Regions from separate parts of the Acinetobacter sp. 1125_18A genome, predicted to be linked through region 2. Evidence: predicted binding sites of a transcription regulator. Region 2 holds the regulator's gene; each other region holds the start of a gene.
The links. The regulator PhoB, encoded in region 2, activates phosphate uptake and scavenging genes when phosphate is short. The targets are predictions, from matches to a motif close to TGTCATNAANCTGTCATAA.

Region 1 (8,072 bases), on a different contig from region 2:
AGATATTTTAAATATGTAAACTTTAGATCAAATAAATTACTTACTAGAAAATATTGCAAAATTTGATCAATAAAACCAGCGCATCATTCAACAGGATTTTAAAGTTGAAGGGATGGTCAAAGACTATGTGGATTTTCATATTGAAGAATTAAGTGATGATTGCTTAGAAAAAATTGGGATTTCTAATCCAATAGACAAAGTACAGCAGTTTTTAACCAAACTATATTTAACAAGGCTAGGGCTTTATCCAGATGGAAAATATGATACAGCATATTTTACTGTCTTTAATTACACTGATAATCAGCAATTATCCGATCCACTGATTGTGGTCAAAATAGATCATCAAGGTCATTTGGATCATCTAAATTGGGAAAGTTGAAATATAGAGCTAAATCTAACATGTTCATATTTTGCTAAAATGAAACAAAGGCTAAGCTTTAAGCTTGATATATTCTGTGTTGAGTTTATATGCTTATTTGTACAAGTATAAGTAATTAATATTTGCTGAAAGCTGAATCGTACAATTTACAAATAATGGATCAACATGGATAGAAATACTCCCATTTATGTTTCTTTAACAGGTACAAACAGCCATCAGATAAAAATTCCAGCTGGGCAAGGAAGCTTCTCAATTGGTCGAATCGGCATGGACAAGAAAAAGTTTGATGTTCTTGTCGATGAGAATGCTGTAATCAATTGGGCTGCTTTTAATACTTTTTATACGCCACATGGTCAACAAAATGCGCATTTGCATCCTTATGGAGATTGGCCAAGATTTTTTTATTATTGGGGAAATGATCAGGGTTTTATTGAATGGGCGAAGAAAAGAGTGATAGAAGATTTTTCTTGGCGACCTACGCAAGCGATTTGTCTAGATTTAAGTCATGCTCAAATTCATAACTTTTCAATCAAAGCAGATCAACATCCAATCACATTAGTTTTAAGTCATGCTGATGGTGAGAATAAGAAGGGGTTATATTCGCTTCATTTGGCTGGTCATATTGAGTATTTTGAAATTATTACCACAGCAGCATATCCCCATATGAGAATAGAGCCAAGGACGAACAAAGATCCAATGGTATCGGCATACCATCTTCCTGTTATGAAAAATTTAGCGGCTATAACTTCGTTAGATTTAACTGTTAAACCTTTAGGTCAAGCTTTTGATTGTGAAAGCTTATTACAGTTTCCTAATTTAAAAAATCTAAACTTAACTGGGAATATAACCAATACAGCAAGTCTAAAACAACTTCAGCAACTTGAACGTATTGGAATACGCTATGCTGTAAATTTGGAAGGCTTTCCAGTTTTAAATACATGGGAAAACTTAAGGTCCTTCATTGGATGGAATATTGATGAAAAAACAGGGAAAAGGTTAAATGCTGAATTAAAGTATTTAGCTAAAGAAAAGCAACTGGATTATTCTTCGGTGTCTAAACTGAGGAGTTCAATATGGTTTACCACTGAATATGGAATTCCATTTGAAAATTGGGAAAGCAATAATGCAAAAATTGCACTCAAAGCATATAAATCTGCTTTAAAAGAAATCTCCAAGGCGAAGACGAAGCAAGATGTGAAAGGGGCAATTATTGGACTTGTAGAGATAATTAATACATTGCCCAATATTGAAACTGTTGAAAGAGAAGATACTGGTCTTGCTGTACTACAACTGGTTGAAGCTTCAACATTCGATATAGATCAAGCAATAGTGAATACTTGGTTTGATGAAATACGAAATTTTTAAAATATTCTGTTGTTAAGTAAAAAACGGCAAGTTTTCTTACCATTTTTAAATTTGGATTAGAAACTATATTGCATAGCAAAGCTGATAAGTGTTTTTTTCTGTAGATGCAACTGTCCAATTCGGTTTTTTTAACTACCGATTGAGTAGCAGCGAGTTTCTTATTGATGTTGTAGTCAGCGCTAATTCCGTAACTTACGATCGCCACGACGATTTTTCTGTCGTTGCAAAAATATATTTAGCTTTTAGTTGAATTGGTATAGAAGTAATTGCATAAGCAAAGAAATCTATTGAATTATCCGTGCCACACTGTTTAATCAATCCAATTCCGTATGTCTAAAAAGTGGATTTGGTTGCACTTAGTGGATAATGCTATGCTAGCAGAGGCTTAAAATCAGGCAGTAAAATAAATGCTAAAACAGCAAGAAAAATTGAGTCCATTGCAAGTTGAAAACCTATTAAAAACCTTAGCACAGCGTTTTCATCAGCATACAGAACGACATGCACAAATGAACTGGGATTTTGTCCAGAAACAACTTTTGCTTTGCCCAGAAAAGCTATGGGCTTTACAACAAATGGAAATGAGTGGCGGTGAGCCTGACGTGGTTGTTTTGCCGAACACAGAAGGTGTGTATTTTTTTGATTGCGCAATTGAGTCACCAAAAGGGCGGCGTAGTCTGTGTTATGACCGAGAGGCATTACTCAGTCGCAAAGATCATCCTCCTGAAGATACGGTGATAGACTGGGTAAATAAACATACCTTAGCACTAATGACTGAACAACAGTATTATGCTCTACAGCAAATATTCAATTTTGACTTAAAAACATCCAGCTGGGTCGAAACACCAATGATATTACGTCAGCAAGGTGGAGCGATCTTTTGTGACCAGCGTTATGGGCGTACATTTACCTATCATAATGGTGCTGCCTCATATTATGCGAGTCGTGGGTTTCGAACCTATATCAAACTTTAATTGTTAAAAATTGACAGCGTGAAATCCTAAGATTCTCTCGAGCTTGTTTGTATTTTTTGTGTTTAGATATAACTGCTGTTATATCCTACATATTGATATTTAAGTTAATGATTTTTAATTTTGGTTTGGGGAGCTGTATGTTTATTCAAGGATGACATTCATGTTGCTAAACCAAAGATCTGTCATAGATGATGAAAAGATATGCTCATTATTTTTAAAAGCACTGAATTTATATGATGGTTACTCAGCTAATGAATATGAATTTTATAAAATGAGTTTTTGTATTTTTGAGTCGAAAAAAAACGGCAAGATCACTTGCCGTTTTTTATTAAAGGTTCGGATTAGAAGTTATATTCCATACCTAAGCCAATAACAGTTTTCTTTTTCTCTGGTGTAGATGTAGTTGACCAATCACGTTTTTGTTGACCAACAACACCGTAGAAACGAGCTTGCTTATTGATGTTGTAATCAGCGCCAATCCCGTAAAGGTCTTGTTTACGATCATCACGGCCATCTAGTTCTGTTGTTGCAGAAATATATTCAGCTTTTAGCTTAATCGGTGTAGAAGGAATCGCATATGCAGCAGTGATGCCATAAGCATTTTCTTTCAAGCCTTTGAACGATGTTACTGTAGTACCAGAAGTGGTTGCAACTGTGTCATCAGTTGGTTGAGCTGTTTGCCATAATGCACCAAATACTAAGCCATCAAGACCAGCAGGTTTCAAGTCTACTGAACCTGTAACACGGATTGCGTCAGAGTAGATTGTGTTGCTGCCTAATTCAGAGCTATATGCATTATATTTAGATGCAACACCGAAGTTACCTGCAACAGCAGCAGCAAAACCGTAGTCTTTGTTGTCATAAGTAAGTGATGTAGAGATACCATCTCCGAAACTATCACGGCTACCTTTTTGACCTTTAGCATCATTTTTTAAAGCAGATGATTCTTCACCTTGCTGGAACATGATGTTGAAAGCTAAACCAGCCAATAATTTTTTATCAGTTTCAAAACCGATCACGTTTTTTAAACGATCTTCACCAACTAAAATCGCAGTCATATCGAGTTCGTTGTGATCGTTGAAGATATCTTGGTTGTTACCAGCAGCATTTTTGAAATATGAATCAAACTGACCAACTTTTAACGTTGCGATACCGTCTGATTTAATCCCCACGAAACGGTTACGGTTAGTGAAAGCATCGCCATCACCATCAGCACTGATTTGCCATTCTGCCAAGTAAACAGCAGACAATTTATCTGTTAATTTCTCTTCGCCTTTAACACCAATACGAGAAGCGTTAGAGTTTACTTTAGTTACGCTTTCGTCTTTAAAGCCATTCTTATCAATTTGATCTAAAGTTACGTTGAATTTACCATACAATGTTGGCGCTGCTTGAGCTGCGCTTATGCTAAGGGTGGCGATTGCTGCAGCGAGTAGCACTTTTTTCATTGAGATTTCTCCAAAACATGTTCAATGGGTTTGCAGTTACTTTTTTTATTCAGTAAGTGTGGGTTTGTGCACTACTTACTAACTTGCATGCAGTATCTGTAAACTTTGTTACATATCAGTGAAGAAAAAATGACAATTTAATGACGCGAATTTAACATTTGTGTAATTTGAATAAAAAAATGAGGCTTGATTAGCCCCATTGATTCTAAAAAGGTTTTTAATTAAGCCAGTGCAGTCTTAATTTTTTCAGCAAACCCTTTAATTTTTTCCTGATCGCCCATTTGAATAGCATGACGACCTAATTCATGCACCGAGCTCGGAATCAAATGAAAGTGTACATGAGGTACAGTTTGTCCAGCAGCAGCTCCAGAAAGTTGCATTAATACAATACCTTGAGCATCTAAAGCTGTTTCAATTGCTTGCGCTATTTTTTGCACAATCTTGATTGTATAAGCAGCAATTTCAGGATCTAAGTCGAGCAATGTCACTGCTGGAGTCTTCGGAATAATCAGGGTATGCCCATCGGCTTGCGGCATGATATCCATAAATGCAAGCACATGATCATCTTCATAAACTTTAATTGCAGGAAGTTCACCACGTAAAATTCGTGCAAATATATTCTGATCATCATAAGCCATGTTTATTTCCTTGAAGGTGTGAATGTGATTATTTACAGTTCAATTCTTTCTGACGTTCCTTGATAGAGTCAAGTTTTTGCTGCTCTTTTTCAGAAAATTTAGGCTTACTTGTATAACAATTGTCATTATTATATTTTGCTTTTGCTTCAGGATCTTTAAAACAGAACCCTTTTGATGCATAAATGACATTGTAATCATCTTGCAATTTTTTACATTCTTGGGTGTTATCAGCAAAAGCGTGACTAGCGACTAAAATAGATAAACTAGAAAGTGTAGCAATTACATATTTATTCATGATACGACCTCGAAATTGACATATTTACATGTCACTTAATGTGATTATAAGGTTTAGTTGTGATTATTCAATGACGAAAAATTAATCTAATGTAATTTTGCTCCATGATTCATACATTTTTACCGCGGTAGAAAAATCGCTATCAGGCTCTGAAAGACTATTGGCTGCGGTAATTAAGCTTTGTGTTAAACCAAGAATAGGTGCTGATAATCTTGCATCACGAACTAAATCAATGGCAATACCTGTATCTTTTGCCAATAAGGGTAAAGCAAAGGTCAGTGGAAAGCTACGATTGAGGATACGTTGCGGTAGTGCAGTTTCAGTCACACCACTTTTACCACTGGATGCATTGATACAATCAAGCGCTTCATTTAAATCTACCCCATGTGCTTTCAGCGTAGTAAATCCTTCAGCAGCAGCACATAAATGAACCGCCATCATCATATTATTTATAGCTTTTACTGCAAAGCCTGCACCTGAATCACCAACACGTTTAATTAATTTACCCATCGCCTGCATTGCAGGTAGGGCAATTTGAAACGCTTCTATGGAACCGCCGACCATAAAGGTCAGTGTTGCATTTTCAGCGCCAATGGTTTGACCACTTACAGGTGCATCCAAGAAGTGAATATTATTTTTGAGAAGATACTCAGATTGTTTACGCGCAGCATCAGGTACACCACTGGTACAGTCGACCCAAATCGCGCCATTTTTGATCTTTAAATCTTGGATTAAATCATCGATATCTTGGCTGGTCGGTAAACATGAAAAAATAATATCAGCTTGCACCGCTTGATCGAGTTCGACAGCTTGAGTAGCAAACTCAGTTGCATGTTGCTTGGCCTTTGCAAAATTTCGATTCCACACATATACGGTATCAAAATGTTTGGGTAAATGTGCTGCCATACGATAGCCCATTGCGCCTAAACCAATAAATGCAACTGTAGTCTTCATATCTATCTCTTAAATTTTTGTCGATCTTTGTTCTAACCATCTGGACAGTGTAGGCCAAAATTCATCTGCACTTTTTTGACTAGACATTAGCCCTAAATGTCCCCCAGGAATAAGAGTAAACGTGACATCACTACTCTTTGTCAATTCGCTTAAAGGCTTAACTGCGTCTGCGGTGACCATTTGATCATTTTTTCCAGCCCCAATCATCAATGAACAGTCGATATTGCGAAGTTCAATTTTATGGTTACTGAGCTGAATTGCCCCATTTTTCAGTGGATTTTGTAGCCAAACATTAAATAACATGTCTTGATTGACACCACCGGGGTAATCCACCATGTGATTTAAAAAATTTCCAAGGGTGGCGTGTTCATGCAAGAGCTCTTTGTCGTCTAGATTTAACAACAATTGTTTATGACCCTCATACCAACCCTTAGGATCTAAAATCTTAAAACCAATGGCATTGAGTAAGCCCGGGGTATGTATCAGTTTTTTCGGTAAACCACCTTTATATAACGTATCTTTCAGTTTTTGATTCTTTATAATCAAATTATTTATTTTTTGATAAAGTTTACCGATGCCACCCGATGCATAACTGTCAATTGGGCTGGCCAGTATAATTAAGTTTTTAACATAATTGGGTTGACGTAATGCCGTGTAAAGTAATACAAAAATGCCGGCCATGCTCCAGCCATGCAATGAAATTTGCTCACTTTGAGCATGTTCTCGGATTTTATTAATGCATAGCGGCATAGCTTCATCAATAAAATATAAAAAGTTTAAATTGCGATCCTGATAACTGAGTTTTCCCCAGTCCAATAAATACACATCATAGCCTTGTTCGGTAAAATATTTAATAAGTGAACGATAAGGGTAGAGATCGTAAATTGCCATATTGATCGACAATGGCGCAGTAAAAACCAAAGGTTCCTTAAATTTTTTTTCAGCAGCTGCGTAGTAACGCACTTTGGTTTGATGATGCTCTGCAATAATTTCATAAGGGGTACTTTGAGATAAAACCAATGACTTACCATTGAAGATACGTGTGGTTAGATTCTTCAATTTGGATTTGCGCTGTTGGAACTTAGCTGATACTTGTGTCATAAGCGGTGTTTGTCTCATTTTTATGCAGATTTAAGCGAAGTGTATGTGATAATTTACGATTTTACCTTGACCTTAAATACATAGGGCGCTCAAAATGTTGGCAATATTTTACAAAGGCAGTTTTTGGACTGAGTAGTTGAAATGAGCCAGCACGACGACATTGAATACCAACTTGATACTTTAGCGATTCGTACAGGTCATACACGCAGTTTTGAAGGTGAACATAGTGAGCCAATTTTCCTCACTTCGTCATTTGTGTATGAAAATGCAGCGGAAGCAGCAGCAAAATTCTCTGGTGCTGAGCCAGGTAATATTTATTCACGTTTTACCAATCCAACTGTAGCAATGTTTGAAACGCGTTTAGCTGCACTAGAAGGTGGTGAACGGGCTGTGGCAACAAGTTCAGGTATGGCTGCAATCATGGCCGTTGCAATGTCGTTCTTAAAAGCAGGCGATCATGTGATTTGTTCACGTGCTGTTTTTGGTTCTACAGTTTCATTATTTGAAAAATATGTTGCTAAATTTAATGTCGCAGTGACTTTTGTTGATTTAACTGATTTAACCGCTTGGCAAGACGCGGTACGTCCTGAAACTCGATTACTGTTTGTTGAGTCACCTTCAAATCCATTGGCTGAAGTCGCAGATATTCAAGCATTATCAGATTTAGCACATGCAAATGATGCTTTATTGGCGATTGATAACAGTTTTTGCACACCAATTTTGCAGCGTCCATTACAATTTGGTGCAGATTTAGTGATTTACTCTGCCACCAAATATCTAGATGGACAAGGTCGTGCACTGGGTGGTGCTGTGGTCGGTAATCACAAATTACTTGAAGAAGTATTTGGTTATGTTCGTACCACTGGCCCATCTATGAGTCCATTCAATGCATGGGTCTTTTTGAAAGGTTTAGAAACCTTA
Region 2 (8,072 bases):
CATTTATGTTGAAGGTGAACGTCGTCTACAAGCCAAAGTTGAATTATTAAAGAAATTTGAACAACAACAAGGCACTCAAGCTCCTCCATTTTTAGTCTCAGATTTTGGTACTCGTCGTCGTTATAGCCTAGATTGGCAAAGACATGTGATCCAGACCTTCCATGCAGCTGTACCCAATGTGTTTAGAGGTACCAGTAATGTCCTTTTGGCAAAGGAATTAAATATTCATCCCATTGGAACCATGGCGCATGAGTTTCTACAAGCATTCCAAGCGCTAGATGTCCGCTTAAGAGATTTTCAAAAAGCGGCTTTAGAAACCTGGGTACAAGAATATCGTGGTGATTTGGGCATTGCCTTGACCGATGTGGTCGGTATGGATGCATTCTTACAAGATTTTGATTTGTATTTTGCCAAGTTATTCGATGGCTTACGTCATGACAGTGGTGACCCATTTGAATGGGGCGATAAAGCTTATCAGCACTACCGAAAACTAAAAATTGATACTAAAACCAAGATGCTAACCTTTAGTGATGGATTAGATATTGAACGTGCATGGGCGTTGTATCAATACTTTAAAGATCGCTTTCAAGTTAGTTTTGGTATTGGTACCAATTTGACCAATGATATGGGGCAAACGCCACTCAATATTGTGTTAAAACTGGTGGAGTGTAATGGTCAATCGGTGGCGAAAATTTCAGATAGTCCCGGAAAAACCATGACGGATAACGATACTTTCTTGGCTTACTTACGACAGGTCTTTGAAATACCTGAAGTTGTCGAAGCAGTGAAAATTGATATCTGAATTTTTGCTAAAAGAATGTGAAAAATCAGCATATTGGTAAAAAACACTGTGCTAAGATCATTTGTGCTCAAGGTCTTAAAATAGAAAAACGTATGACTACATCAGCCTTTAACTTCGAATTACTCATAGAAGCAGAACAACTTGTGCCATTTTTAGGTCATGACAAAATTCGTATTGTCGATCTAAGTCGTAGCTCTGTGTATGATCAATTACATATTCCACATGCCTTACATGTTAAACCACAACTGTTGGTTCGACAGGAAGAACAAGCTTCAGGGTTATTGCCCGATGAGGACGGTTTAAAAGCGCTGATTGAGTATTTAAACATCTCTCCCGAACATCATGTTGTGGTCTACGATGATGAAGGTGGTGCTTGGGCTGGGCGTTTGATTTGGAATTTACATTGCCTTGGTTTTTATAATACTAGCCTCCTCAATGGCGGAATTCATGCATGGTTGGCAGCAGGCTACCCAACTTCGGCTGAAGCGGAAAGCTTTAGCAAAGTTGAACACTTAGTTACCGTCAATTTACAACATCTTGATCAACACCGAATTGAATATGCCAAACTGTTGCAAAAGGTTGAACAGCAAGCGATTCAAGTTTGGGATTGTCGAACTTCAGAAGAATATACGGGACAGCGTTTAGCAGCGCGACGCGGCGGTCACATTCCAAGTGCACAACATTTTGAATGGAGTACTGCAATTAATCGTCAAAATCATTTAAAATTGCATCCTCTAGAACGCACGCAACAACGTCTAGAACAATTAGGCTTTCAATTTGACCAGCCTGTGGTGGTGTACTGTCAGTCACATCATCGTTCTGGTCTGGCTTATATCTTGGGTCGGTTATTGGATTGGAATATTCAAGCCTATGATGGTGCGTGGAGCGAGTGGGGCAATCGCCTCGATAGTCCAATTATTACTGGAGAATCACCTGCGTGAGTCTTACATCAACGTTAAAAAAACAAATTTTTATCCAAGCACAAAAAGTCATTCCGCAACAGCAACTCAGCCGTGTTGTTGGTAAAGTTGCAGCCAGTGAAAATCCAATTGTTAAAAATTTAGCGATTCAAGCATTTAAAGCACAGTACGGGATAGACCTTTCTATTGCTGAGCAAAGTGATGCTTTAAAATATAAATCATTCAATGAATTTTTTACCCGTGCCTTAAAAGACGGTGTTCGAGAAATTGACGCAGATCAGACCAGTATTGTTTCTCCAGCAGATGGTGCAATTTCTCAGTTGGGTAAAATTAAAGATGGTGATGTCTTTCAGGCCAAAGGCCAAAGTTTTTCTGTAGACAAACTGATTGGCGATCCGCAATTGGCTGCACCATTTATCAATGGTGAATTTGCCACGGTTTATTTGTCACCACGTGATTATCACCGTGTCCATATGCCATTTGCAGGAACGTTGACCGAAACCTTGTATATCCCTGGTGAGTTATTTTCTGTAAACCAAACTACAGCAGAGAATATCCCAGGTTTATTTGCACGTAATGAGCGTATGGTATGTTTGTTTGATACCGAATTAGGACGTATGGCGGTTGTTCTCGTGGGTGCAATGATCGTTGCAGGAATTGAAACTGTGGCGACTGGCAAAGTAAAACCAACAGGGCGTTTAGAGTTAAACCAGCATGATTTAGCCTTAGAAAAGGGTGCTGAGCTTGGACGTTTTTATTTAGGTTCAACCGCAGTTGTATTGTTTGAACAGAATAAAATCACTTGGGATGAACAGTTTAAAGCCAATTCTATTGTGGTGATGGGCGAAGCTTTAGGGCATACCGTTTAATTTGCGTGTTCTATGATGAGGTGCACTTTCTGTTGTAGAAAGTCACCGAGTCTAAACCCTTATGGCATTGAAATAAGACAGCTTTAAAGCCTGTGCATCTGCTAAGGCATTGTGTGGATTTTCAGAGGGGACATGGGTTTCGATTGGATCCTGCATCCATAACTGCATGGTCAGCGGAGGTGTTCGGATACATTTTCCTGCAGAAAGTACCAGACTACGGGTAAACAAGGCAAAGTCTTCTGGCCAATCTGCCACAATTTCAAGACTTGTATATTGAGATAAATAAACCTGTAAGCGACTTTGAAATTGCGCTAATGAAATCGGTTTTTGATTTAAACGAGGCATGACATGGTCTTTAACCCAAGTAATTGGGTCAGCACATTCTAAAACTTCATAAAAATGTTGATTATTCTCGTCAACCAATGCCAGCGAAATTAATTCACCACCAAAGCCATTAAATTCACAATCTAGAAATAGTTTCATTCGAATTAATCAAAAAAAAATCAAATATTAACCTGCAAAATCAAGGCGCTCTTTGGGGAAAACCACTCTAAAAATAGACCCCCGATTTTCTTTAGAATCAATTTCTAAATACGCATTATGTTGCATTAAAACATGCTTCACAATGGCAAGCCCTAAACCTGTTCCACCCGTTTGGCGGCTTCGTGCGCTGTCTACGCGATAAAAGCGTTCGGTTAAACGCGGAATATGTTTTGGATCAATCCCGATCCCGGTATCTTCAACAGTGAAATAACCATGTTCACTGTCATCATGCCAGCCGATTGTAACAGTGCCACCTTTAGGGGTGTATTTAATCGCATTGGTGATTAAATTACTAAACGCACTGGCAAGCTCTGCATCAGAACCAATTAAGTCACAATGACTGTCGATATCTAAATTTAAAGTATGGCCATAATCGACATTGTAGGCTTGTGCATCATCAAAAAGCTGATTCATCAAATTCGGCATATCGATGATTTGATTTTTTGCGACCTGTTTATTGCCTTCCAAACGTGAAAGCAAGAGTAAGTCATTGACCAACGCATTCATACGCCGTGTTTGCGATTGCATTTGTTCAAAGGCACGTTTCCAGCGCGGATTTAAATCTTCTTGGTCGGTAAAGGTTTCGATATAACCACTGAGTACAGTCAGCGGGGTACGAAGTTCATGTGAAATATTGTCGACAAAGTCTTTGCGCATTTGTTCCAGATTATGTACACGTGTGACATCGTAAGCAACGAGCAAACGGCTCTCACTGCCAAAACGTGTTAGTTTAATCTGTACATAATGCTCTTCATAAACCGAAGATTTTATTTTAATGCCATCTGGAGATTGGTCGATATTATTAAAATATTCAATAAAGCTCGGCTGGCGGATAATGGTCAAGATATTACGACCACGATCTAGCGGTTGAATGCCTAACAGTCTTTCCGCAGCAGGATTCCACCATTCAATTTGATGTAATTCATCCGTTAAAACAACAGCTTCTGCTAAAGCTATCAGTGAGGATTGCGCCCGATCAATCAATCCGACCATTTCAGCTTGAACAACCCGTTCTTGGCGTTGTGCACGATAAACATTAAAAAGCAGCGCACCCCAGATACCTTCTAGATTGGGTGGAGAGTCGTAAGGACGATTCGAAATCCACTCATTGACCAAGTATAAAGAGCGTAATTGAAACAGAAAAAAAACAGCAAAACCGATGGAAATACAAATCCAAAAATACCCTATCCCTAAACCAATAAATCCGCCAATGATGAGTAAAAAACCAAGCAGGCGTAAATCTTGTTTTGCAAATTCCCACAAGCTACTGTAACGGAATTTTTTATGTTCTCGTGCAAGATCTGGGACGGGGTAGGGTTCATACATAGAAATTTATTTACCTTGAGAATGCTTAACCTAAAGCAACATCTGCACGGGTAGAGAAGCGATAACCCGTTCCACGTACAGTTTGTACGTAGCGATCAGCACCATAAGGTTCAAGCACTTTACGTAAGCGGCGGATGTGTACATCTATGGTACGGTCTTCAATATACACGTTACCACCCCAGACTTGATCAAGTAACTGGGCACGTGTATAAGCACGTTCAGGATGTGTCATAAAGAATGCCAATAAGCGGTATTCTGTTGGACCCATTTCTAAAATATTATCACTAAAACTGACGCGTTGGCTCACTGGATCAAGTATTAATCCATTGGCATCAATGGTTTTTTCGCCACTGAGTGCATTGGCACGACGAAGGACAGCTTTGATACGCGAAACCAATTCACGGGTAGAGAATGGTTTGGTCATATAGTCGTCTGCACCAGCATCAAGGCCTTGAACTTTATGATCTTCTTCGCCACGTGCTGTCAACATGATGACTGGAATTTCTGCCAAGTTTTCATCACGTTTTAAGCGACGACATAAGTCTACACCGCTCACACCGCCAGGCATCATCCAATCGAGTAAAATCAAAGACGGTCGTTGGTCAACAATCATTTGATGGGCTTGTTTTGCATCTTCAGCTTGCAGGCATTGAAAACCTGCCATATCCAATGAGGTATGAATCATTTCTCGAATCGGAAGTTCGTCATCGACGATTAATATATAGTCATCTTTCACAACGCAATATCCTATGTATGAACGGTGTACCGTCTTTTATTTATGACAGGCTTATTACAAAGATTAATTATGACAGTATCATTGCAAAAAGAAGATGTTGACGAATTTTTGCAAAAAAATGTGACAAATAATCGTCGATATGATGAATAATCCATGACATTTTTAAATAAATGTTCCATTTTGAGAAAAGAAATTTATTTAAACTGAACATAAAAATACGCTATTTGACAGTTTTATGACAATTTTATGACAGGATTGTGCAGGCTAAAAAGCTTATTTAGATGAAAATGAATCAATCAGCGATATAAATACAATTTCACATGCTGAGACAATTTCTTCAAGCGATTGTTTAAATCCACCCATGACCCAGCGCACCGCAATTTGAGTTACATAGCCATTTAAACCTGTGGCAACCAAGGAAATTTCTTGTTCACTGCGTTTAATATGCGGCATCATCAGGGTGACAAAGGAGTGAATTAATCGGTCAAAACGGCCCATCGTTTCATGGATCGTGGCATGATTATGCAGTTCTTGAACCAGCATGGCATCGATATAAATAATACGCGCCACACGTGGATCATTTTTTAACATGGTAAAGATTGCAGTTAAGCCACCACGGATCATGTTTTTAGGATCAGGTGCTGCTTGCATAACCCCTTGCATCACGGTTTGCTGTAATTGTTCGATCAGTTGTAGAAAGATGACTTGGAACAGTTCTTCACTTTTTTTGAAGGACTCATAAAAATAACGTTCAGTCAGCTTGGCTTCATTACAAATATCTTTGACGGTGACAGAAAAAAAGCCATGCGTACCATAAGCTTCAATCCCTGCTTCGATCAACTTTTCTCGACGTGCAAGTTTCCGCTCAGATAAGGACATGCCTTTAAATTGACGCTCTTTGGCTGCTTTATTTATAGTTTTCTTTTCAGTGGAAAGTGGCTCATTCATTGTAAAAAATTACTCGTGTCATATTTGATTGTCACAAAGAAGCGCTTATTTTAGCAATAAAAGCCATTGAAACCTATTCTAGAATTTTTGTATAAAAAAACATCGACTAAATCATAATATAATATTGACAATAATGATTGTCAAAATTATATTGAGCAAGTGAGCTGCACATCACTCTGAATGCTTTGTGCGGGTTTAAAAAAGGATAGACAATGAAAAATTTTAAAAACAAAGTCGCTGCAATTACTGGTGCTGGCTCTGGTATGGGACAACAACTTGCTATTTTATTGGCAAAAGCAGGTTGTCATTTATCCATTAGTGATGTGAATGAAAAAGGTTTAGCTGAAACCGTTGAACTGGTCAAACCGTATAATGTTCGTGTGACCTCAAAGAAAGTGAATGTTGCCAAAGTTGAAGAAATGCGAGCTTGGGCTGCGGATACGGTGCAAAATCATGGTTCTGTAAACATGATTTTTAACAATGCTGGTGTGGCTTTAGGTTCTACGGTAGAAGGTGCATCTTATGACGAACTAGAATGGATTATGGATATCAATTTCTGGGGCGTTGTATACGGAACAAAAGAATTTTTGCCTTATATCAAAAAAACAGGTGATGGGCATATCATCAACATTTCGAGCTTGTTTGGTTTAACCGCGCAACCGACTCAGTCTGCATATAATGCATCTAAATTTGCGGTACGTGGTTTTACTGAATCATTACGTCAAGAATTAGATATCGAAAAGTGTGGTGTATCAGCGCTATGTGTTCATCCAGGCGGCATTCGTACCAATATTGCAAATGATGCACGTATGAATGACAGCTTACGTTCTTTAGGAATGAACCCTGAGAAATCAGCTAAAGCATTTAATAAACTATTACGTATGCCACCAGAAGATGCTGCTCAACAAATGTTGGATGCTGTACTGAAAGACAAACGTCGTTTGCTTATTGGAAATGATGCAAAAACCTTAGATTTAATTCAGCGTATTTTACCGACTGGATATCAAAAAATTACAGGTTTTGCGACCAAGTTTAGTAAAAAGCTAGAACCAAAATAATTGATTTATAAAATGAAAAAACCGTCAAGCTGACGGTTTTTTCATTTTAGATATTGTGAAATAATCTGTTGAATTAGAACTCAATATCCATTCATTTAAATTAAAATCTCAATGGTTTTCTTTTTCCAAACAAATTGATAATACAAACCTTGCATAAGGCATAGACTGAAAAAGGTCAGTGCAAGCGCATACCAAATGCCTTGTAAACCAAACCACTGACTAAATAAATAAGCACATGGAACTTCAATGAGCAGGATGGATAAAATATTAAAAATCATAGGAACAGTCACGGTTCCGCTGGCCCGCATGATTGAGGCAAAAATTGCACTTGCACCAAAGAATATAATCGACCACAACACGATAAATAGTAATTGTTGCCCCAATTCAATCACTGATGGATCTGTAATAAACAACGCCATCAAATATTTTGAACAAATATAGGCCAAGAGTACCAATGAACCTGTAATCACAATATTACTCAGCAGCGCCGTTCGCGTCACTTTTGCCAACAGCTCAGATTTCCCAGCACCAATCGCTTGAGCGGCAAAGATGGAACCCGCAATGGCAATCGACAATGCAGGGAATTGGATATAGTTGAGCACTTGGTTGACTGCACCATAGGCCGCTGTTGCATGTGCACCATGTTGGTTAACCAGTCCAATCACCACCAGACCTGCGACCGAGTTGGTCACCATTTGAATACCTGTCGGCACACCCAAGCGCAAAATACTGCGACTAAATTGTGGGTGATAGCGGATATGTTGGATTAACGCTGAATCTGGTCTTAAAGCATGATCTTTTTTATTCAAATAGATATAGAGAAAAGTTAAGGTCGAAATAAAGCCTAAGCCACTGGCAATCGCTGGAGCA
Region 3 (8,072 bases), on a different contig from region 2:
AGTGCACCGAAGTGCACTCATTTTCTTTTAAATTCAAGCAACAGCGATCATTCAACTTTTAAAACAATCGCCATCTCTAGCTTTTAAATTAAAATACTTTTAAAAATAACCAGAACAAACCGCCTGATAAACAAATCGTTGCAGGTAAGGTAAAAATCCATGCAGAAAGAATGGTTTTGACTGTTGCAAAATTCAATCCAGTTTTATTGGCAACCATGGTTCCCGCTACTGCACTGTTGAGTACATGTGTGGTTGAAACTGGTAAACCAAAACCATCTGCGGCAGCAATTGTAGTCATCGCCACAAGTTCAGCTGACATCCCTTGACCATAGGTCATATGATGTTTACCAATACGCTCACCTACTGTTACAACAATACGTTTCCATCCCACCATTGTTCCTAAACCCAGTGCCAATGCCACAGCAACTTTTACCCAGTTTGGAATATATTGAAGGAAAGAGTCTAAGTTTTTGCGATACTCTTTTACTATTTTGCCCTGAGCTTCATCCATTTTTGGAAGTTGATCCGCTTTATCCAAGCGTTTAAAAGCAGTGGTGCTTAAGTACATATCATTACGCAATGAAGATACTTCTGCTTCTGGAATATCTTTTAGATCACCAAATTTTCCAACACGCTCGCCCAAATGATCAGTCAAACTGGCCAATGCAGGAACAACTTCTGGATTCATTTCTTTGGTTTGGATAAATTTAGTAATGGTTACACGCGCTTGTTCATCTGGAATATCGGCATGCTGTGCATAAATTGCCGTCGCAGTTTGACCAGACAATTGTGAGAATGACTGTAAATGCTGTTGGTCTAATCCTCTATTCAACGAATAAGCCAAAGGCACAATACCAATCAAAATCAGCATGATTAAGCCCATACCTTTTTGACCGTCATTTGAACCATGCGCAAAGCTTACACCTGTACAGGTGAAAATCAGAATCGCACGAATCAAAGGTGGTGGTGGTTTATTGCCTTCAGGGGGTTGGAACAACTCAAGTTGTTTTTTAAATATTTTTTTAACAATCAAAAATACAATTGCTGCAAATGCAAAACCAATCAAAGGAGAAAACAGTAATGCTTTACCCACTTTAAGCACTTGATCCATGTCTACACCACTTGCACCCGTTGAAGCGTTCAAAATGTAGTTCATGATGCCTACACCCAAAATTGAGCCAATCAAGGTGTGAGAGCTCGATGCTGGAATCCCTAAGAACCACGTGCCTAAATTCCATAGAATCGCCGCAATCAGCATGGCAAAAACCATAGCAAAACCAGCGCCACTGCCTACATTCATGATCAGTTCAACAGGAAGTAATGCAATAATTCCATACGCAACTGCACCACTGGCAACCATTACCCCAAGGAAGTTACAAAAGCCTGCCCACATGACAGCTACAGGTGCAGGCAATGCATTGGTATAGATCACGGTTGCTACAGCATTGGCTGTATCATGAAAACCATTTACAAACTCAAAACCCAAAGCGATAAATAACGCTGTCGCTAAAAGGATCACTGAATAAAGACTTAACGGTGGAACATGTGCTAAATCTGCACTAACTTGCACCCCAATATAAATCAAGGTAGCAATAATGATCGTCAGAAACACCGGCATAAAAAATTTCGGTGTAGGTACATGGACATTCGTCGATTTAGCAGCTTGAGACGATTGTGCAGAATCTGAGACGGGAGGTAAATTCGAATTCATGCAGAAAGTTAGCGAATATTAGAATGCGCTTATTGTTCAATTAAATTGTGACAATTATATGACAAATAGAGGTCATATGAAGTGAAATTTATAATTATTTCACCTCAGTGTTTCGCTACACAAGCGACAAAATTAATATTTTTATTATTTATAATTAGTATCTTACACCAATAAAATCAATACAACTTGAGCAAAATATTATATTTCAGGCTGAAATAATATTTGTAATATTTCAGACCAATTTGAACTATTTATCATTTGGTATGCCTATTTTTCATGAAATTTATGACAAATTGATGAAAAAACAAACATGCTTTTAAGTTTATTTTTATATATGTTCCAATAAATTCCGTTTACCGAATCTATGCAAGTTTAAGGCCAACAATTTTCCTTTCACTAAAGTACTCTGCCTCATCAACAAATCATCTTGAATTGCATATGTTAGACAAATAATGTGCAAAAAATAAAGAGATCATCCAAGCAATGTTTTACACACTTTTTAACAGCTTGCTCTAACAGATCAAGCAATCGTTTACTTTTCAATTTCTAATGTGCATAAAAAACTCAGCATTCTGCAAACACTGAGTTTTTTGTTGAAGATCATCCTGAAAGTCGATCTTGAATATAAAGTTAATACTTATGTTTAATTAAAACTATTTCCACTGATAGCCCATAGACACTGCACCACCAATATTGCTACGGCTGTCAGCAGAAGCACCCATTTTCCAAACGATCTTATTACTGTCTGTAATCGCACTCACCCCGATCGCCACTGCAGTTTCCCCTCGGTAACCCGAGACACCTGCACTAACCATACTCATACCCGCTTCAGTAGGTTGTGGTAAGTTACCTACCGCCATCGCACCTGCGATACCTGCAAAAGTATCGTTACGCAAGTCATCCATGTTTTTATTGGTGTCATAGAAAGCTTGTTCCAGATTACTTACCCGAGTATCTATAGCGCCCAAGGCATCCCCTACATTATGGAAGGTTCCGCCTGCGACATTGTAGGTAGGTGCACCAATCGAACCATCTTTGTTCAGTGTGGAACCGCCACCTAGATGTTGCGCCACACTGCTATTGGTTTGGTGTAATTGTGAACCGTTAATGGCATCAGTAGAGCTTGAGGTAATTTCACCATTTGCTAAACCGCTAACTTTATTTGTTGTCCCATCAATCGTGACTTTACCCACATTTACCTTATTCGCTGTAACTTGCTTTGCTGTGACTTGATTCGCAGTAACAGAATTTAACTGAATATCCTCTGCCAAAGCCACTTGATAGTTATTTGAACCATCCGCATTGGTACTACTGTTTACAACAGTGTTCTTACCTGCAGACACGCTGGTTTTGGCACCAGCAACCTGTCCATGTATTGAAGCAATTGCATCATGCACATTGTCTTTACCTGTATTTCCAATATTACTGGTTTTGATCGTTCCATCTGGATTAACTTTTGCATTTCCACCCAATGCATTTGCAACACTTTCAGCGGTGTCATGCAATTGACTACCATTAATGGCTTGATCAGAATCAGCACTCACCTTACCATCAGCCAAACCACTGATGGTATTGCTTTGTGAATCAGCTTTAATATTGCCCACTGTTACCGAATCAAAACTTACATCATCTTTGGTTGCAACTTGATAATCAGTTGAGCCATCAGCCTGAGTGGTTTTTGTTACTTCAGTATTTTTACCTGCACTTACAGTTTCTGTAGAACCTTTAGCTTCATTGGTTTTAGATATTGCAGCCTTTAATTGTGCAACATTGACCGCATCTGTATCTGCTGTACCCGCTGCTACACCAGTAATTTGACGAGTGATACCCCTTGAAACATCTCCCACGGAAAATGCCGCTGCACTACTTCGCCATGTACTACCAGTATTGGTAGAACCAAACCCTGTCAATGGATCAAAGCCAGCGATACCCGCCTCAGTATTTGCAACTGAGCCTTTACCAAGAGCAACACTACCTTCCAGCTCGGCACGCGTATCCGTTCCAATCGCAACTGCATCTTTACTCTTGGCTGATGAATTAAGGCCAAGCGCAGTAGCACCATCTCCTTTTGCACTTGCACTAACACCTACGGCTACAGCAAGCGCACCACTTGCACCATCATTGTTATAATTACCTTGTTTTATACCCTTATCATTGACACTTACATAGTGGGTCGTATCCCCGGCACCTGCATATAGCTTTTCAACCGCTTGGTTTGTCGCATGTAATTGTGAACCGTTAATGGCATCTGTACTGCTTGCACTAATTTCACCTGCAGCTACATTGATGATTTGACGTTCACCACCGACTTTACCGACACTGACAACGCCATTGGCTGTTGATCCTACACCAGCAAAGTTATAGTCCTCGCCATTAATGCTGACTTTATCTACAGCAGTTGCTGCACGATCTGTGGATGCGTTACCTAAGACCACACTGTTGGCTTGAGTCGTTGTGACATTATTACCGAGGACTTGAGTATTCTCTTGAGCAACGTTATTACTTGCACCAATCGCTATAGAGTTTTTACCAGTTACAGTATTCAAAAAGCCCACTGCGGTAGAAAAATCGGCTTTCGCAGATGTACCATCTCCAATAGCAACTGAGGATTCACCACCTGCTAAAGCGCGGCCTGCAGCTAAAGCATTTTTACCAGTCGCCCCATCATTGTTATAATTGTTACCTTGAATACCCTCATCATTAACACTGAAATAATGTGTAGTTGTCGCAGCCTGAACTGCTTTAAGTTGTGCTACATTTACAGCATCACTATCTATCGTACCAGCGGCTACATTTGTGATTTGACGTGTATTACCCACACTACCTACGCTGACTGCACCCAATGTAGATTGAGTTGCATTTATTGCATCTTTTTGTGGCTGATTTGCACTGATCGGCACATAACCTGCAACACCAGCTCCTGTATTTGCTACTGAATTTGTTCCAAGAGCAATGCCATTATCAACTTCAGCCACACTTCCAGCGCCTACTGCTGTAGAACCTTGAGCACTAGCTTTGGCTCTGGATCCCATAGCTGTGGCATATGCTTTACCAATTGTGTCTGGATCTGTGCCTGCTGAAGGCTGATTGAATGAGTCTGTACCTGCTAGGGCACTATAACCATAAGCTGAACTTTCCTGACCGACTGCCAATGCACCATTGCCCATTGCTGTGGCTAATTTATTAGCATAAGTACCTTGCCCCAAAGTTGTACCATCAGTATAGGCAATTGCTCGATTACCGAGTGCCATACTATTAAAAGCTGTAGCTACAGTATCAAAACCTAATGCTATACTTTGGTAACCAGCCTGAGCATTGTTACCAATAGCGATACCTTGTAAACCGCTTACATCTGCATTGTGACCTATTGCAACACCCGAAGTACCAAAGCTACTCGAATCTACTCCAATTGCCACTGAACCACTTGCAGCAGCTCCATCATTATTATAATTCCCCCCTTGAGTACCACCATCGTTGATACTGACATAATGGGTAGTTGTTGCAGCCTGAACTGCTTTAAGTTGTGATAGGTTTACTGCATCAGTATCTTGGCTCGCCGCAGCAACATTGCTAATACGGCGTTCTTTTCCAACCGCACCCACTGATACTTCACCACCTGCCGCCTTAGCTGCAACAATCGTTGTACCTAAGGGTACATAGGCAACTTCACTGTTTACATCACGGATCGCCTCACTATTTGCACCTAAGGCAACACTGTTACGAACAGCTGCCTTTGCCCCACTTCCTAGACTAGTTGCATCATCTACATTATTTAGTCCCTGACCCGCTGCTCGCCCCAAGGCGACATTACGATTACCCGTAACGTTTTCACCTGCTGAATCACCGAGAGCAAGATTGCTATCCCCTTGGACATTATTACCTGACTTCACACCAAAAGCGGAATTATTATGCCCCTCGACATTACGGCCTGACTCTTGGCCAGTCGCAGTATTTGCGGTACCAGTTACTATAAAACCCGACATCTTACCCAAAGCGGTGTTACCACTTCCTCTTACCTTCGCTCCAGCAAAATCACCCACAGCAAGATTGCTATCACCAGTAACAGTTATACCCGCATCCACACCCAATACTGTGTTGTTATTTCCCCTGACATCATGACCAGCGCCAACACCTAAAGCTGTATTTTTTTGGCCGTTAATATTTTGTCCACTGTTCGATCCAACACTGGTATTCCAGCCACCATCATTGTTAGTGCCTGCCTTTAAACCAATGGCAATATCATTTTCTCCAACAGCCTTAGCGCCTACGCCTACAGCTAAAGCATTTTTACCAGTCGCCCCATCATTATTATAATTCCCCCCTTGAGTACCACTATCGTTGATACTGACATAATGGGTTTGACTATCAGCAATGGCTTTATGGGTTGCATATAACTGCGAACCGTTCACTGCATCTGTACTGCTTGCGCTGACTTCACCAGCAGCATCATTGATAATTTGACGTTCACCACCGACGTTACCTACACTCACTACGCCATTTGCTGCAGAACCAGCACCTGTAACTGCGTAGTCTTCACCGTTAATGGCGACTTGATTTACTGTCGTTGCTACACGATCTGTGGATTCATTTCCTAAAACGACACTGTTGGCTTGAGTCGTTGTGACATTATTACCGAGGACTTGAGTATTCTCTTGAGCAACTGTATTTTTATTGCCTAATACAGTCGTATTCTTAGCATTATTCAGTGTATTTTCGTTCCCAAGAACACTATTTTTCTCACCGCCAATAACCGTATTACGAAAACCCGCAGTCAAAGACTTCGTGTTATCAGTGATTTTATTAAATGCGCCAACAGCTGAACTATATTCACTTGCACTTGAAATTTCGTTGGCGACACCCACACCTAGAGCACGAGTACCTTGGATTGTATTATTGGCACCTAAAACTGTAGCTCGCTCTCCCTCTGCTATATTCCAAACACCAAATGCAGAAGACCATTGACCCTTAGTTTTATTCTCCGCACCGACCGCAATAGAACGATACCCCTCTGCATTGTTATAACTGCCTACTGCAACACCAGAGAAATCTTTTACAGTATTGTTAGCACCTAAAGCTAAAGCGTCATTGCCTGTAACATTATTATTGTGACCAATTGCAGTACTAGAACTTGCGCTATTACTTAGCGAATTATTGTTACCAATCGCAATACTATTTATAGCGTCAGCGCTAACATTACCAATAGCAATCGCATTCTCACCGGCTGCCTTAGCACCTACACCCACAGCGATCGCATTTAGACCTGTTGCTCCATCATTATTATAATTCCCCCCTTGAGTACCACCATCATTGATACTGACATAGTGATCAGCCGCCCCAGCCATACTCGACATAGTCAATGCTGAAATACCCAATAAAACACCTGCAACAGTTGTTTTAGCAGAAGATCGTTTACCCCGTGTCTTGGATACCTCAGAAATCGCACACCAAATGCCTAAAGATTCATTCCAAACGATTTTATAGACTTTATTCATGTTCTTATCTCACATTTATAATAAATTATGTGATTAAGTTAACACTTGAGCTTGAAGTTTCAACATTTTTTTACGCTTGTGCAAAAAAATCATGTATTACCCTAAATGCATGATTTTTTAGAATGAATTATTTGAATTTTTTTAAATTGTCTAGATCAAAAATCTGTCATCAGGAAGTGTGTCAAGATTGGTACCTTGAAAGTCTACATTCTGATAACATATCGGCTATTTTTAAAATCCGATTTTATTGAGAGTTTTAATGTCCACGCTTACCACGTTAAAAGAGCTTCTTGCCAAACGCATCCTAATTATTGATGGTGCAATGGGAACTATGATCCAACGCCATAAACTGGAAGAAGCTGATTACCGTGGTGAGCGTTTTGCTGACTGGGCATCTGATTTAAAAGGCAACAATGACCTTTTGGTGTTAACTCAGCCACAAATTATTCAAGGCATCCATGAAGCTTACCTAGATGCTGGTGCTGACATTATTGAAACCAATAGCTTTAACGGCACACGGGTTTCAATGTCTGACTATCACATGGAAGATTTAGTCCATGAGATTAACTTTGAAGCAGCCCGTCTTGCCAAAGCTGCTTGTGAAAAATACTCAACCCCTGACAAACCACGTTTTGTTGCTGGAGTATTGGGGCCAACATCACGTACCTGTTCTATCTCACCAAATGTGAATGATCCAGCATTTCGTAACATTACCTTTGATGAACTCAAAGAAAATTATATTGAAGCCACGCATGCTTTAATTGAAGGTGGCGCAGACATCCTTCTCATTGAAACGGTGTTTGACACCTTAAACTGTAAAGCAGCAATTTTTGCGGTAAAAGAAGTCTTTAAACAGCTTGGTCGTGAAT

Region 1: FY049_RS16920 (porin) is a predicted target of PhoB. The motif match lies at 4,291-4,309, and genes of this name have one in related genera.
Region 3: FY049_RS04140 (inorganic phosphate transporter) is a predicted target of PhoB. The motif match lies at 1,757-1,775, and genes of this name have one in related genera.

What each region holds. Positions count from the first base shown of each region.
Region 1 is NZ_VTDG01000011.1:690-8,761, forward strand. Features, by position in the region: gene FY049_RS16905 (DUF2004 domain-containing protein) at 113-379, shown strand; gene FY049_RS16910 (hypothetical protein) at 545-1,744, shown strand; gene FY049_RS16915 (DUF4256 domain-containing protein) at 2,152-2,715, shown strand; gene FY049_RS16920 (porin) at 3,057-4,163, opposite strand; gene FY049_RS16925 (HIT family protein) at 4,385-4,801, opposite strand; gene FY049_RS16930 (YARHG domain-containing protein) at 4,830-5,096, opposite strand; gene FY049_RS16935 (NAD(P)-dependent oxidoreductase) at 5,178-6,050, opposite strand; gene FY049_RS16940 (alpha/beta fold hydrolase) at 6,060-7,151, opposite strand; gene FY049_RS16945 (O-succinylhomoserine sulfhydrylase) at 7,293-8,072, shown strand, end outside.
Region 2 is NZ_VTDG01000009.1:89,024-97,095, reverse strand. Features, by position in the region: gene pncB (nicotinate phosphoribosyltransferase) at 1-802, shown strand, start outside; gene FY049_RS15860 (sulfurtransferase) at 895-1,743, shown strand; gene asd (archaetidylserine decarboxylase) at 1,740-2,591, shown strand; gene FY049_RS15850 (hypothetical protein) at 2,643-3,074, opposite strand; gene phoR (phosphate regulon sensor histidine kinase PhoR) at 3,102-4,460, opposite strand; gene phoB (phosphate regulon transcriptional regulator PhoB) at 4,486-5,196, opposite strand; gene FY049_RS15835 (TetR/AcrR family transcriptional regulator) at 5,470-6,144, opposite strand; gene FY049_RS15830 (SDR family NAD(P)-dependent oxidoreductase) at 6,357-7,202, shown strand; gene FY049_RS15825 (MATE family efflux transporter) at 7,298-8,072, opposite strand, start outside.
Region 3 is NZ_VTDG01000002.1:258,053-266,124, forward strand. Features, by position in the region: gene FY049_RS04140 (inorganic phosphate transporter) at 89-1,711, opposite strand; gene FY049_RS04145 (YadA-like family protein) at 2,365-7,203, opposite strand; gene metH (methionine synthase) at 7,463-8,072, shown strand, end outside.